One region of the Arthrobacter sp. JZ12 genome, then DNA from elsewhere that is predicted to be linked to it. Evidence: predicted binding sites of a transcription regulator. Region 1 holds the regulator's gene; the other holds the start of a gene.
The links. The regulator Rex, encoded in region 1, represses fermentation and respiration genes when NADH is low (regulators of the CRP and FNR family bind a similar motif). The targets are predictions, from matches to a motif close to CTTGTGAANNNNTTCACAAG.
Positions count from the first base shown of each region.

Region 2: a site for Rex is predicted at 5,896-5,915, ahead of GC088_RS01645 (queuosine precursor transporter). Genes of this name have one in related genera too.

Region 1 covers NZ_CP045246.1:2,641,145-2,648,290, forward strand. Annotated here, with positions in the region: gene resB (cytochrome c biogenesis protein ResB) at 1-537, opposite strand, end outside; gene GC088_RS12240 (cytochrome c biogenesis CcdA family protein) at 575-1,288, opposite strand; gene GC088_RS12245 (TlpA family protein disulfide reductase) at 1,369-1,941, opposite strand; gene GC088_RS12250 (histidine phosphatase family protein) at 2,032-2,697, opposite strand; gene GC088_RS12255 (YceI family protein) at 2,952-3,503, shown strand; gene GC088_RS12260 (hypothetical protein) at 3,621-4,298, shown strand; gene GC088_RS12265 (redox-sensing transcriptional repressor Rex) at 4,336-5,046, opposite strand; gene GC088_RS12270 (glutaredoxin family protein) at 5,178-5,456, opposite strand; gene GC088_RS12275 (HAD family hydrolase) at 5,529-6,371, shown strand; gene GC088_RS12280 (30S ribosomal protein bS22) at 6,468-6,566, opposite strand; gene GC088_RS12285 (helix-turn-helix domain-containing protein) at 6,790-7,002, opposite strand.
Region 2 covers NZ_CP045246.1:319,257-326,402, reverse strand. Annotated here, with positions in the region: gene GC088_RS01670 (DUF6707 family protein) at 1-553, shown strand, start outside; gene GC088_RS01665 (SRPBCC domain-containing protein) at 583-1,377, shown strand; gene GC088_RS01660 (FUSC family protein) at 1,374-2,384, opposite strand; gene tgt (tRNA guanosine(34) transglycosylase Tgt) at 2,472-3,725, shown strand; gene GC088_RS01650 (putative endonuclease domain-containing protein) at 4,467-5,009, shown strand; gene GC088_RS01645 (queuosine precursor transporter) at 5,080-5,784, opposite strand; gene GC088_RS01640 (TetR/AcrR family transcriptional regulator) at 5,958-6,623, shown strand; gene thiD (bifunctional hydroxymethylpyrimidine kinase/phosphomethylpyrimidine kinase) at 6,729-7,146, shown strand, end outside.

The sequences.
Region 1 (7,146 bases):
CACCCGGTAGCCGCGCTTCTTCAGCACTGCGGCGGCGTCGACGACGGCGGCACGCGCCGAATCGGGCCGGCCCCCTTCCCGGCCCGCGCCTGCTGATCCAAAGCCCACTGACGCGCGGCCTGCGGGAAGGGTGAACGCTCCATGGACCGGCATGCGGGAGAGCCTGCTCGGGGTGCGAGGCGGTTTGGAACGCCAGGCCTTTGCGTGCGCGATGGCCCGGGGAATCACACAACCGATCAGCGAAATGAACAGCAGGAGATAGATGGCCGAGAACCAAACGGACGAATAGACGTCGAAGAGCTGGAACCAGTCCAGCACGGGACCGGTCTCCGGGTTGTCCTGGATGTACTGGGTAACGACGGCCGGGTTTGCGGGCCGCTGCGGGAAGAGGGACCCGGGGACGGCCGCGACGGCGAGCAGCAGCAGCAGGAACAACGCGGTACGCATGCTGGTCAACTGCGTCCAGATCCAGCGCAGGGTTCCCACAAATCCCAGTGCGGGAAGCGCAACCTCGCTCTCGCGGTCCTTTGGTGCCATCAGGTGTTCCTTCGCTTCAGCTTTCCAGTCAGTTGTCTCAGATGGGCAGCGTCACGCTGCCGAGCCACTGCTGGAGCTCATTGATCCAGAGATTCCAGACGCCCGACGCCATCAGGACGCCCACAGCGATGAGCATTCCTCCACCAAACCGCTGCAGCAGCAGACGGTGCTTCCGGAAGAACGCCATAGCGCCCATGCCGCGCCTCAGTCCGAGTGCGATCAGCAGGAACGGCATTCCCAGTCCCAGGCAGTACACAAAGGTGAGCAATGCGCCCTTGGCGGCGCTGGCGCCGTCGTTCGAGAAGGCGAGCAGTTGAACGGCCGAAAGAGTGGGCCCGATGCAGGGAGCCCAACCCAGCCCGAACGTCAGGCCCAGCAGCGGCGCACCCCAGAGTCCGCTGGGGACGCGGGCATGGATTTTGCGGTCCTGCTGGAACCAGGAGAGCCCGCCCATGAACACGATGCCAAGCACGATCACGACCAGCCCGAACACGCGAAGCAGCCACTCCTGCGAACCGGCCATCCAGGCACCCAACTGCCCGAAAAGTGCACCGTAGGCCATGAAAACGAGCGAAAACCCGACGACGAACAGCCCGATACCGGCCACCATGCGCCCACGCTTCTGCTGTTCGAGATCGACTCCGGTCAGCCCGCTGACGTAACCCAGGTAGCCGGGCACCAGCGGCAGGACGCACGGTGAAACGAACGACACGAGCCCGGCCAGCAGCGCAACGGGCAGGGCCAGCACCATGGAACCGTTGAGAACCGTGTCGGCGAACGCATTGCCGGCGGGGGCAAGCGCAGTGGGGATACCGGAAGAGAGCACGTCCGCTACTCCGCCAGCGCGGAGTCGATGAGCGCGCTGAGGGTTCCCTTGTCAGCCAGTCCAAGGATGCGGGCAGAAACCCGGCCCTCCTTGTCCAGGACGATGGTGGTCGGAACGGCCTGCGGCGGAACGTAGCTGGTCATGGACAGTAGGACGCCGCCGTCGGAGTCGTTGAAGCTCGGGTAGGGAATCTCGAAGTTCCGCTCGAACGCTTCGGCGTTTTCTTTGCCGTCCCGAATGTTCACGCCGTAGAACTGCACGCCCTGCGGCCGGAACTCATCGTGCAGGGCCACGAGGTCCGGTGCTTCCTCCCGGCAGGGTGCGCAGGCGGCGTACCAGAAGTTGAGCACCGTCACCTGGCCGGGCCACTCGGCCGAGGACACCGTCTGCCCCTCATACAGCGACCCCTCAATCTCCACCGGCTCACCGCGGTCCCCTGCCGCGTACTCGGTCACTGAACCGTCGCCGGCAATGTAATTCTTGTTGTTCCCTTCGGCGGCCTGCTGCGCCAGCGGATCCTGGGCGGCACAGCCGGAAAGTACGACGGCGGCAGCCACCGCGGGCGCGACAAGGCGCATCAGCCTGCCGGCATAACGACGACGGCGAGGGGCAACATTCGAAAGAGTCACAACAGCTTCCACAAAGTTCTACAACGCGTAGTAATGGTATTACGCTCCCGGGAGGTTCTTCGCACGGGGCAGCAGGTCCGCGCAGGGCTCCTCGTACCGGACGCCGGTGAGGTCATCGCCGTCGAAATAGAGAGAGGTGACCGAAGTCAGGGAACACCTGCGCTGGCGGGGGTCATGCCACAACCGCTTCTTTTCAGCCGCTAGCCGCGCAACCCAGATGGGCAACTGGTGGCTGACCATGATGGCTTCTGCGTTCCGGCCCTCGGTGATCTCAAGAGCTTGGCGGCGCGCGTCGTTCACCGCGTCCATGACACGCTTCACCTGTGCCTGGTAGGGCTCGCCCCAGGAGGGCGTGAACGGGTTGCGCAGCGACTTCCAGTGCCGGGGGTGCCGCAACTGCTGGGCAACCTGCGCCATTCCCTCGAACTTGTTTTCCGCCTCGATGATGCGTTCGTCAGTCACCACCGTCAGACCCAACTCACGGGCGGTTGGCTCTGCGGTTTCCTGCGCGCGGGTCAGCGGCGAGGCGACAAGATGCACGATCTCGGACCCGCTTTTGCGCCGCTCAACGAAGTGCGTGGCAACCCGCTCGGCCATCTCGCGGCCGAGCTCGGACAGGTGAAACTCCGGCAACCGGCCGTAGAGGACCCCATCCGGGTTATGTACTTCACCATGGCGCACAAGATGAACGGTGGCTGTGGGCATATACCAAGTTTCGCACCCTCTGATACCTGAGGCTAAATCGGCTCTATTTCACCCCCGTCCCTGCCCAAGCCGAAGCGCTCCTGCAACCCGTCCCCGGACCGCTCCTGTAGTGCGCGGAAAAAAATATTTGAAAGTTGAAGCAAACTCTGGAATAAAAGATGCAAACGCATGTTTATTACAGGTACACCCGATCAGCCGTCCCGGCCGATCACCGATCAGCCACACGATTAGTTACCGAGATCAGGAGAAAGATCATGGCAATCCCCACCGGACTCACCCAGGGCACCTGGAACTTCGACGGCGCACACAGCGAGGTCGGCTTCACCGTACGGCACGCAGGCATCAGCAAGGTCCGCGGCAACTTCGACACCGTTGACGCTTCCCTGCAGGTCGGCTCCTCCCTCGAGGACTCCAAGGTCACCGCAACCATCAAGACCGCATCATTCAACTCAAACGACGAGAACCGCGACGCGCACGTCCGTGGAGAAGACTTCTTCGACGTTGAGCAGTTCCCCGAGATGACCTTCGAGTCCACCCGCGTCGAGGGTGCGGGCGAGACCTACAAGCTGATCGGTGACCTCACCATCCGCGGCATCACCAAAGAGGTTGTCATCGACACCGAGTTCAACGGTGTCGCGGTCGATCCGTTCGGCGCCACCCGCGCCGGCTTCTCCGGCCAGACCGTGATCTCCCGCAAGGAGTTCGGCCTGACCTGGAACGCTGCCCTCGAAGCCGGCGGTGTTCTGGTCGGTGACAAGGTCACCATCAACCTGGATGCAGCCTTCGTGGCCCCCTCGGCCAACTAGGCACTGCACCACACTGCAGAATCCCGACAAGGGGCGCACCGGACCACCCGGTGCGCCCCTTGTTTATTCATCCTCAGGATCCGCCTCCGCCGCATTCCACGAAGGTACGCTGAGCCCATGAGCATCCCACCCAATGACCCACAGCCTTCCGAACGCGATCCGCGTCATCTCTCCGGGACAGATCCCCTGAATCCGGCAGAACCGGGTCCCACCCAAAACTCCGGCGCGGGCCTGTCGCCCGAGCCGCAGAAGCCTGCTTCGCCGTACTCCTACCAGGCGGCCCAGCCCTCCGGCTACGCCTACCCCAGCGCTGCTTCAATGCCGACGTCGGCGCGCCCTCCGCTGCCCCGGGAAGTGAACCTTGCGTTCTGGCTAATCATCGCTGCCGGCGTTCTCAACTTCATCTCGACACTGCTGGGCGGCGGAGCTGCCAGCGGCACTCCAGCAAGCCTTCAGGGCGCAGCCATCGGAATTGCCATCGTCGTCGGGCTGGTTACCACCGGCATCTACGTGCTGCTGGCCATCTTCATCCGCAAGGGCCACAACTGGGCCCGCATCACCGCCACTGTGCTCGCCGCGATCTCCCTGCTGCTTCTGATCATGAGCTGGGTTACGCTCGCCGCGCTGCAGGGTAATCCCGAGGTCCAGCAGCAACTCGGCGGACAGAGCCTTCAGCCCGGCGGACTGGAAATCACACTGAACATCCTCATCACCCTGCTGGGCGTGGCCGGAGTTGTGCTCTGCTGGCTCAAGCCCTCCAATCCCTACTTCAAACCCCAGCAGCTCACCTACTGAGGTAATGCGTTACAGCTACTGAGGTGAAGCGGTTCAGCTACTGTGCAGCACGGGCGCGGGATCCGGTCTCAAGATCGGGGTCCTGCGCCCTTTGCGCGTGATAGGCAAGAATCTGGAGCTCCGTGGCCATGTCCACCTTGCGCAACTGGACGTGATCGGGGATCTGCAGCACAACCGGAGCGAAGCTGAGGATGCTGGTGATGCCTGCAGCCACCAGTTCGTCGCACAACTCCTGCGCCACCGCTGCCGGCACCGCAAGTACGGCCATATTGGCGCGCGTCCGGTGAAGCACCGTGGCTAGCTCCTGGACGGGGCTCACGCGCAGCCAACCCACCTCCGTGCCCACAATCATCTGGTCGGTATCGAACAGAGCAACCACTTCGAAACCTCGCGACTGGAAGCCTGAATATCCCGCGAGGGCCCTGCCGAGGTTGCCCGCACCGACAATGGCAACGCGCCAGTCCTGCGTCAGGCCAAGGGCGGTGGAGATCTGGCTGTTCAGGTACTGCACGTCGTAGCCCACACCGCGAGTGCCGTAGGAACCGAGATAGGAAAGGTCCTTGCGCAGCATCGGTGAATTGACACCGGCCGCGTCGGCCAGTTCCTCGGAAGACACCCTCTCGATGCCTTCGGCCAGCAGTGAATTCAGTGCCCGTAGGTAGATGGTCAGGCGCGCGAGCGACGCAGGCGGAATGTGCCTGCCCTGCTGATCACCGGCCGGAGTACGCAGCCCGGGTATTTCCGACATGCTCACTGATTCATCGCTCCATCACTGTGCGTCGGCGGCCCGGATGGCGCCGGCGGCCCGCCGGAGGATGACGACGGGGTAAGACAACTTTAGATCGCGCCGTGGTGCCCTCAAAGTTCGCGACGAACCGGCTAGGCGAGCAAACGCCGCAGGCGTACCTCGTCGATCGTCCAAAAGTCCCGCTGCACACCGTCCAGAAGCAGCACCGGAACTTCCTCGGAAAAGCGTTGTAGCAGCTCCGGGTGATCAGTGACCGACACTTCCTTCCAGGCGACACCCCGGTCCTTGGCAACCCGATCGACCGTCTCTCGCGCAGCGGTGCACAGATGACAGTCCGGGCGTGTGACCAGCACCAGGCCGGAGGTCCAGTCCTCCGCAGCGGCATCCGTTCCCTGCACATGCTGACTCATGGCTTCCACCCTACTGGCCGCGCCCCGCATTGGGGCGCCTCGGGCGTGGCTGGCAGTGATTAGACTCGGGGTATGTCCGCGCCCAGTCTCCAACCCGCCGTCGAACCCGGCACTGCACAGCAGAGCGTGCCGGCGGAGGCGGCACCGCTGGGCGGCCAGCTCGGCGAAGCGGCCTTCTTCGACGTCGACAACACCATGATGCGCGGCGCCAGCCTCTTCCACGTGGCCCGGAAAATGTACCAACGGAAGGCATTCACCCTTCGCTTCGCAGCCGGCCTGGCCTGGAAACAGCTGCGGTTTGTCATGCGCGGGGAGAACATGACCGATATCCATGCGGTGAGGGACGCCGCCCTGGCCTTCGCGATCGGAATTGCTCACGAGGATGTACTCGCCCTGGGCGAGGAAGTTTACGACGAGATGATTGCCTCCAAAATCTGGCCGGGAGCCAGGGCGTTGGCCGAGCAGCATCTGCGAAACGGCCGCCGGGTCTGGCTGGTCACGGGCACACCGGTGGAGGTCGCCAGTGTCATCGCGAATCGCCTTGGGCTGACTGGAGCGCTGGGAACGGTCGGTGAGGTGGCCGATGGCCTCTACACAGGCAAACTCGTCGGCGAATTCCTTCACGGTCCTGCGAAGGCCACCGCTGTCCAGGAACTGGCTGAAACTGAAGGACTGGACCTCTCGCGATGCTGGGCATACAGCGACTCCTACAACGACATTCCGCTGCTCACCATGGTGGGTCACCCGGTTGCCATCAACCCGGATCACCGGCTGCGCAAGCACGCCCGCGACCACAACTGGCCCATCTACGATTTCCGCAGCGGCCGCCGTGCGGCGACGCTCGGACTCAAGGCGGCAACGGGAGCAGGTGTGGTGTACGGCCTCTGGCGCGGTTTCGCGCGCTTCAGGGGCTGACCATCCTCCCCTGAAGCATCCCGTTTCGCCGCTTCGCACGCAGTTCAGGCCTTAAATGCAAAACCGGCCCGCCTGACTGGCGGACCGGATGCGATGCTACTTCTTGTTGCGGCGCTGGTGGCGGGTCTTGCGAAGCAGCTTGCGGTGCTTCTTCTTTGCCATACGCTTGCGGCGCTTCTTAATTACTGAACCCATAGAGTCCTCACAAACTATTCATTCCGGTTCCGGACAACCACTACCGACCGGTACCGGCGGCAGGGACGCTCGAATCTGACAGGTTGGTGCGCGCACAGGACGTGCACCGTGCGGCCGCACCAAAACGGCCGTCTACGCGAAACGCTTCTTAACAGAGTACCCGCTCAAACCGGCCTTCCTGACCGGACGAAGACGCCCGGCGCGCAGCGGGGCCCGACGGCAATCAGCCGGTGCTGGATTGCCCGTCGATGGACGCCGACCGCAGATACTGCTGGACGGCCGACTCAGGCACCCGGTATGACCTTCCGAACTGTACCGCCGGCATATCTCCCGCGTGGATCAGCCGGTAAACAGTCATCTTGGACACCCGCATTACCTCGGCCACTTCCGCGACTGTAAGGAAGCGCACGTCGGAAAAGCTGCTCCCGCTCGTCATCTCACCACTGTCCTTCTCTCTGAGACCTAACCCTGAGATTGGCGGTCCGCTCCTTGAGGATCGCCGGACGGCGTGTCGCCTTGAGACCTGAGGTTATCCGTCTAGGGAGATACTGTAGTGGTTGAAGTGACCAAAGTGAAAGCA
Region 2 (7,146 bases), 990 kb from region 1:
ACGCGTTCAGGAACTGGCCGAGCGGCTGACGCGGGGCGTCAATTTCAAATCGGGCAGCAACCTGCAGGACATACGCGACCTCGCGCTTACCCTGTACGTCGATCTCTCTGACCCGGCCAGCGCACTGCGGGTCTGCGACCTGCTGACCGACCAGCCCTTCGACGGGAACTTTGGGCGCTGGAACCTGATCGAGGCGTGCCTTGCACTGGCGGCCCACTTGACCAGCGAGAGCGATCCTTCCCGCGCGGCGGCCTATTCAGCTGCGCTGCGAACAGCCGACGACGCCGAGACGGACCCGCTGAAGGCCAAGCTCGCCGCCGCTGTCCGGCAACGCCAGCTCAATGAACCGAACCTGTACGACCGGGAGATCGCCCGCGCATCTGATGATCCCGCCGTCGAGAAGGACTGGCGCGGACTGCGGTTGAGCGTCCTGCTGTACCTGCGCGCACACGGCGGTTCTGAGACCCTCAGCCCGGAGGCCCTGGACCGGCGGATCGGGCACGAACTCCTCGCCATCCGGGCCCTCGGCGTCCGCCTTTCCACCTCTGGTTAGGCCGGTTCCGCGGGAGTAAAGTGTCGCGCATGAGCGACTCGGCAGATTCCCTCACGCAGTCCAGCAGTCTCACACAGTCCAGCACCCTCAAGCACCCCGCCCAGTCTCCGCCCCCCGATCCAGCGAATGCGGCCGATCCGTTGAGTGTCCACGTCAACGCGGACGCCCGGCAGGTCTGGACCATGCTTCGTGAACCACGGCTGGTTGCCCAGTGGCACGGTTGGGAGGCCGAGGGCCTGGGCGACGAGATCCACTCCATCTACTTCGCCGCCTCAGTAAAGGAAGGTGCCGATCACACCTCCCTGACGGTCGACGGCGGTGACACCTTCCGGATCCAGCCGGTAACGGATGGAACGGTGGTCACCATTGAACGCGCCGATTCCGACACCGACGTGACGGAGGGCTGGGTCACGTTCCTCCAGCAGCTGCGCTTCGCCCTTGAGCGGCACCCCTCCGGCACGCGGCGCACCGCCTTCTTCTCAGCGCCCAATGCGGGCGAGACCATCATCGAAAAGCTGAACGCGGAACAGCTGCAGCAGCCGGGCGATTCCTATTCCCTCAGCCTGCCGAACGGACACGAGCTGACCGGATCGGTGTGGTTCCGGAGCGAGAAGCAGTTGGGCCTGACGGTCTCGCAGTATGCCGACCACGGCGAAGGGCTGGTCATCCTCGCCGACCAGCCGTCGTCGAGCATGGCCATTGTCTCCACCTACGGACTGGGAGCGAATGCCCGCCGCGAAGCCTTCTCCGCGTGGGACGCGTTCCGGCAGCAGCACTATCCTTCGTCCGATCCGTTGGTGGCCTTGGACGCCGACGCGGGCTAGGCCCGCGACCTGCGCGGGTCCCCAACCAGAAGCGACACCGCCACGCCCACGACGACGCCGATCAGGGTTTCCACGAGCCGGTCGAGAAGGAGCATCCCGGTGTCAGCGGCCGGCGCGGCGAGTTCGCTCATGAGCAGCGCGAGTGGAGTGATGAACAGCATCGCGAGCGCGTAGTGCCGGATCACGAACATCTCCGTCGCGAACTGCAGGACGATCAGCACCAGGACCAGCTGCCAGGGGGCCAGGTCGGGGACAAGCAGGACGGCGGTGATTCCGACGCCGCCGATCGTCCCCAGGAGCCGGTGCCCGGCCCGGTGCAGCCGGCCCATCCGGGTAGCGGCCGCAAGCGGAACGATTGCCGACAGGATGGCCCAGTAGTTGTGGCCGAGGTTCAACGAGGTGGCGATAGCGCCACTTGCGCCGGCGGCGATCGCGTACCGGCCCGCGTTGCCGGCCATGACCTGCCCCGACGGCGGAACCAGGCGGCGCCGTCCCGGCCAGGGCGAGCGCCAGCGCGGGTTCAGCCAGCCGGCGGCACCGATCGCGATCGACAGCAACACGCTCACCAGGGCCGCAAGGAGCGCCTCAGCCACCGGTGCGGTACTCGGAATGGACGCCGTTCCGGCGAACGCGAAGACGTGGAAGAAGGCACCCGGCGGCCGCAGCATCAGCCGGTCCGCGGCATACGAAGTCAGCGCCCCCATGACAACTGAACCGGCCACCACACCCCACGGGCCGGCGTCGTACCGGTTGACCAGCAACCCGGCAGCGATCGCCGCGAGAAGGACGCAGCCCGCCGCAACCTGGTGCTGGAGGCGTATGCCGTGCGAGTCGCCGCGACCATGGATGCCGGTGAATGCCCCGAAGACAGCGAAAACGGCCAGATCGATCCGGTCAATGAGCAGGAGCGTCACCAGCGGAACGGCCACTCCGAGGGCCATGCGTAGGGCTGGAAGGTGGTCGTTCTGCGCGGGCCCGACACGGAAGAATCCTGTCAGAGCGTTCACGCGTCCACCTTTCCCGTATCCGCCGTGGCCGTAATGCCGCATTCCACAGTAGCGTCCGGGGATCTCACCGAATGCTGAGAAGATGGGTTGGTGCCACAATCAGATTTTTCGTTCTCCGTCGGGAAGCGCCTCAGCGAGACCACAGCCGCAGGCGCCGGGCTGCATGGCCGGACGGGAACCATCACCACTCCGCACGGGAGAATCCAGACGCCGGCGTTTATCGCCGTCGGAACCAAGGCCACCGTCAAGGCGGTGCTTCCGGAGTCGATGAAGGAGGCAGGCGCACAGGCGCTCCTGGCGAACGCCTACCACCTTTACCTGCAGCCCGGCGCGGACGTGCTCGACGAAGCCGGCGGGCTCGGGAAGTTCATGAACTGGAACGGACCCACGTTCACGGACTCAGGTGGCTTCCAGGTGATGAGCCTCGGCTCCGGCTTCAAGAAGGTCATCACCATGGACTCCGCGGCAGCCGCCGAGCACGCCGGCGATGACGACCGGGTGGCCGTCGGCAAGGAGCGCCTGGCGCACATTGACGACGACGGCGTGTGGTTCGTCTCGCACCTCAACGGTGACCGGCATCGGTTCACCCCAGAGATCTCGATGCAGGTGCAGCATCAGCTCGGCGCCGACATCATGTTTGCGTTTGACGAGCTCACCACGCTGATGAACTCGCGCGGGTACCAGGAGGAGTCGCTGGAGCGCACCCGGCTGTGGGCGGAACGGTGCATCGTGGAGCACGAGCGGTTGACCATCGAGCGGGCTGACAAGCCGTACCAGGCGCTGTTCGGGGTCATCCAGGGCGCGCAGTACGAGGACCTGCGGCGGAAGGCATCGCGCGATCTCGGGTTGATGAACTTCGACGGCTTCGGCGTTGGAGGTGCGCTGGAGAAGGAGAACCTGGGGACCATCCTCGGCTGGTGCGCCGAAGAACTTCCCGAGGACAAGCCGCGCCACCTGCTCGGCATCTCGGAGCCGGACGATCTGTTCACGGGCATCGAGAACGGGGCTGACACCTTTGACTGCGTCTCCCCCACCCGCGTTGCCCGGAACTCGGCGTTCTACACGCCCGACGGTCGGTGGAACCTCTCGAACGCCCGCTTCAAGCGCGACTTCACGCCGCTGATGGAGGGCTGCGACTGCTACACCTGCACGCACTACACCCGGGCGTACATCCACCATCTGTTCAAGGCTAAGGAGATGGTGTCGGCGACGCTCATCTCGATCCACAACGAGCGGTTCGTGATCCGGATGGTCGACGACGCCCGCGCCGCCATCGAGGACGGGACGTACTTCGACCTCAAGGCCGAGGTCCTGGGGCGTTACTACGCGGCGTCGCGGTAGCTCTCGGGGCGCCGCCGAGCGCGCGGCGTCACACCCCACTCTCCTCGGCCCTAGCGCCAAACCCGCGGATCCGTTGCAAACTGCAGACGAGGCGGCATCGACGCAGCTTCAGCGGCGGCTCTCCAACGGATTCGCTGGTTCGCAGCGCCACACGCGTCCTCGGCATCCCGGTCGGTGCTCGAGGCGCCGCACCCTCAAAAGCGCCGTTTTGGGGCAGGGTCGTGGGGACATCCCCACGACCCTGCAGATGACCGGCGTTTTTGCCCCGCACGGGACACGTAGCGGCACTTCTCCACATAGCGAGGACGGCTGTCCCGGAAACGTGCCTATCCATCCAAGGTTGATGGCATGACAAACACGTACCTGTGGCTAAATTCGTCGGAGCGCTGCTGGCGCACCTCCGAGTTGGAGGAGATGGGGCTTAGCCGCCGGGCTGTCTCAGAACTCATCAGACGAAAAGTTCTTGTCCGTCTCCAAGTCAATGGCTATGTAGCGGCGAAGTACTGGCATTCTCTGAACGATGCGGACAAGGCACGGTGCAAACTCCTAGCGCACGCCCATGCCAGCCGATCCCAGGCTGCAAGTGCGTATAGCCACACTTCGGCCGCTAGAGTTCACGGCCTGAGTCTGTGGAATGTCGATGCCAAAATACACATCACGCAATCTGCCTCAGGGTCATCACGCGAACATAGCCAGGACGTGGCCCGACATAAGGCGCCCTTGCTCCCTTCAGATCTAGACATGGTTGACGGGCTCCGCGTCACATCCCTAGCCCGCACGGTCGTGGACTGCGCCCGTTTGTTGACCTACCGGCAAGGGCTGATTGTGGCCGACCATGCACTCCGGCTCGGCGCCCAACCGACCGAGCTACAGGAAATACTGGCGCGCCAAAGGGGCTACAAGGGCGTTCATATTGCACGCTCGGCTATAGACCATGCCAGCCCTCTGTCCGAATCCCCTGGCGAAACCCTCACTGCTCACATCCTCTCCGAAATGCCAATCCCCCAGCCTCAACAGCAACTAGTTGTGCAGACCAGGTTGGGCGAGCACAGGATCGACTTCGCGTGGAAGGAGCAGAAGCTTGCCCTCGAATTCGACGGGAAGACCAAGTACTTCGATTATGTTCCGACATCCGACGCCCTCTTCCAGGAACGCCGGCGTGAAAAGGCCCTTATGGAAGAGGGCTGGGTTTTCATCAGGCTGGAGTGGGCCGACCTCTTCAAGGATTCAACCCGCGGACGCATCCTGAGAGCGTGGTGGGACCGTACCAGAAGCGCCGCTTAGTAGCAGGAACGTGGGGGTTTCCCCACGATCCTGCTCAGCAACGGCGCTTTTAGAGGAGTGGCCGCGCGGGTCAGGCGGCGTAGCTCGGCTCGCGGCGCTTCACCCAGCGGATCGCCGCCGTCGTCACCGGCAGGAGGAGCACTTCCACCAGGGTCTTGTACACGAAGCCGAAGAAGAGGTAGTTGAGGAACGTCGGGAAGTCCGAGATGCCGATGACGGACGCGGCAATGGCGCAGAAGATCAACGTGTCGGCGAACTCGCCCACGCCGGTCGATGCGAGAAGCCTCGCCACGACGCTACGCTCCCCGAAACGCTCCTTCATACGCACCAGAACCCATGAGTTCAGAGTCTGCCCCACCAGGAACCCCAGCAGCGAAGCGAGGACAATCAGCGGAACCGGCCCCAGCGCCAACTCCAGCGCTTCCTGCTTGGCCAGGCCAAAGTCGTCATTGAAACCGGGCAGCGCGATGATCACGGCATAAGCCAGCGACGCGAACGCCGACAGCAGGAAGGTCACAAGAATTCCCAGACGCGCGGCACGGAATCCGTACACCTCGCTGATCACATCGCCCAGAATGTACGCCAAGGGGAAGAGGAAGAACCCGCCGTCGGTGATGATGCTGAAATCTCCGATGACCGGTCCGATCACCACGCCCTTGGACGCACCGATGTTGGACAGGATTACGACGACGGCCAGCACCGCCAGCATGATCGAGAAGTGGGCACTCCCCGTACTCGCGTAACGGGCCTGGGCATGGTTCTGCAACTGGGTCATTGGTTCTCATTCATTGAAGTGGTTCGCGCAGCTCAATGGAGCCCGCTGTATTAGCACTGTTGTCCGGCTGCCCCCAGACCCAATGATTGTTCCATGAGCTTGGCGGGGCCCCTTTTGAACGTGTTCACATTCGCACTGTATGCTTTCTTGAACATGTTCAGGAAAGGGCCCCATTGACCGTCCACACCGCGAAGAGCGAGGCAACCCGGGCCTTGCTCGTCGAAACCGCCCTTCGGCTTTTCCGCGAGCAGGGATACGACAAAACAACCATGCGCGCCATTGCGTCAGCGGCTGGAGTCTCAACGGGCAACGCGTACTACTACTTCAGTTCAAAGGACGATCTGGTCCAGGAACTCTACCTCTCCCTGCAGGACGAACACCGAAGCGCTTCCCTGCCGCTGCTACGGGAGGGCCAGAATCTCGGGGAACACCTGCGGGCCATCCTGCACTGCGGCATTGACGTTATGGCTCCGTACCATGAGTTCGGTTCCAACTTCATCAGCGTGGCCATCCAGCCCGCCTCCGATGCGAACCCCTTCAGCAGGGACTCGGCAGTGGCGCGCGCGAAGTCCATCGCGCTCTTCAACCACGCCGTAACTACCGCTCGGCCCCAGCCTCCCATGGCTATCCGGGCGGACCTTCCGGAACTCCTCTGGCTGGTCTACATGGGTGTCACCCTCTTCTGGGTTTACGACAAGTCGCCCGGCCAACAGCGCACGCGGCGCCTCATCGACAATGCGGCACCGCTCATCGCCAAACTCGTGATCCTCTCGCGCCTGCCCGTGGTCCGGAAAATCGTCGATGACGTGGTCCAGCTCATCAAGAACGCCAAGCGCTGACCGTTCTTGCCTTTGCAGGAGTGGCGGAGTTGGATTTCATGTGACTGACGCCCGGTAGCTAACCTGCGTTGGCGGAAGCCGCGCGGCGTCGGGCACACTTGACCAATGGCTACGAACGCACCAGCAATCACCCTGACCATCGCCGGCTCCGAAGCGACCGGTGGCGCCGGGGCACAGGTGGACCTGAAGACCTTCCAGGAGCTGGACACCTACGGCATCGCAGCGCTCACGTGCATCGTCTCGTTCGACCCGAAGGACAGCTGGAACCACCGCTTTGTCCCCGTTGATGCGCAGGTCATCGCAGACCAGCTTGAGGCAATCCAGTCCTGCTACGAGATCGGCACCGTCAAGATCGGCATGCTCGGCACACCGCAGACCATCGACACTGTCGCGGGTGCGCTGAAGTCCCAGGAGTGGAACAACGTGGTGCTCGATCCGGTTTTGATCTGCAAGGGCCAGGAGCCGGGCGCCGCGCTGGACACAGACCAGGCCCTCAAGGCGAACATCCTCCCGCTTGCCACTT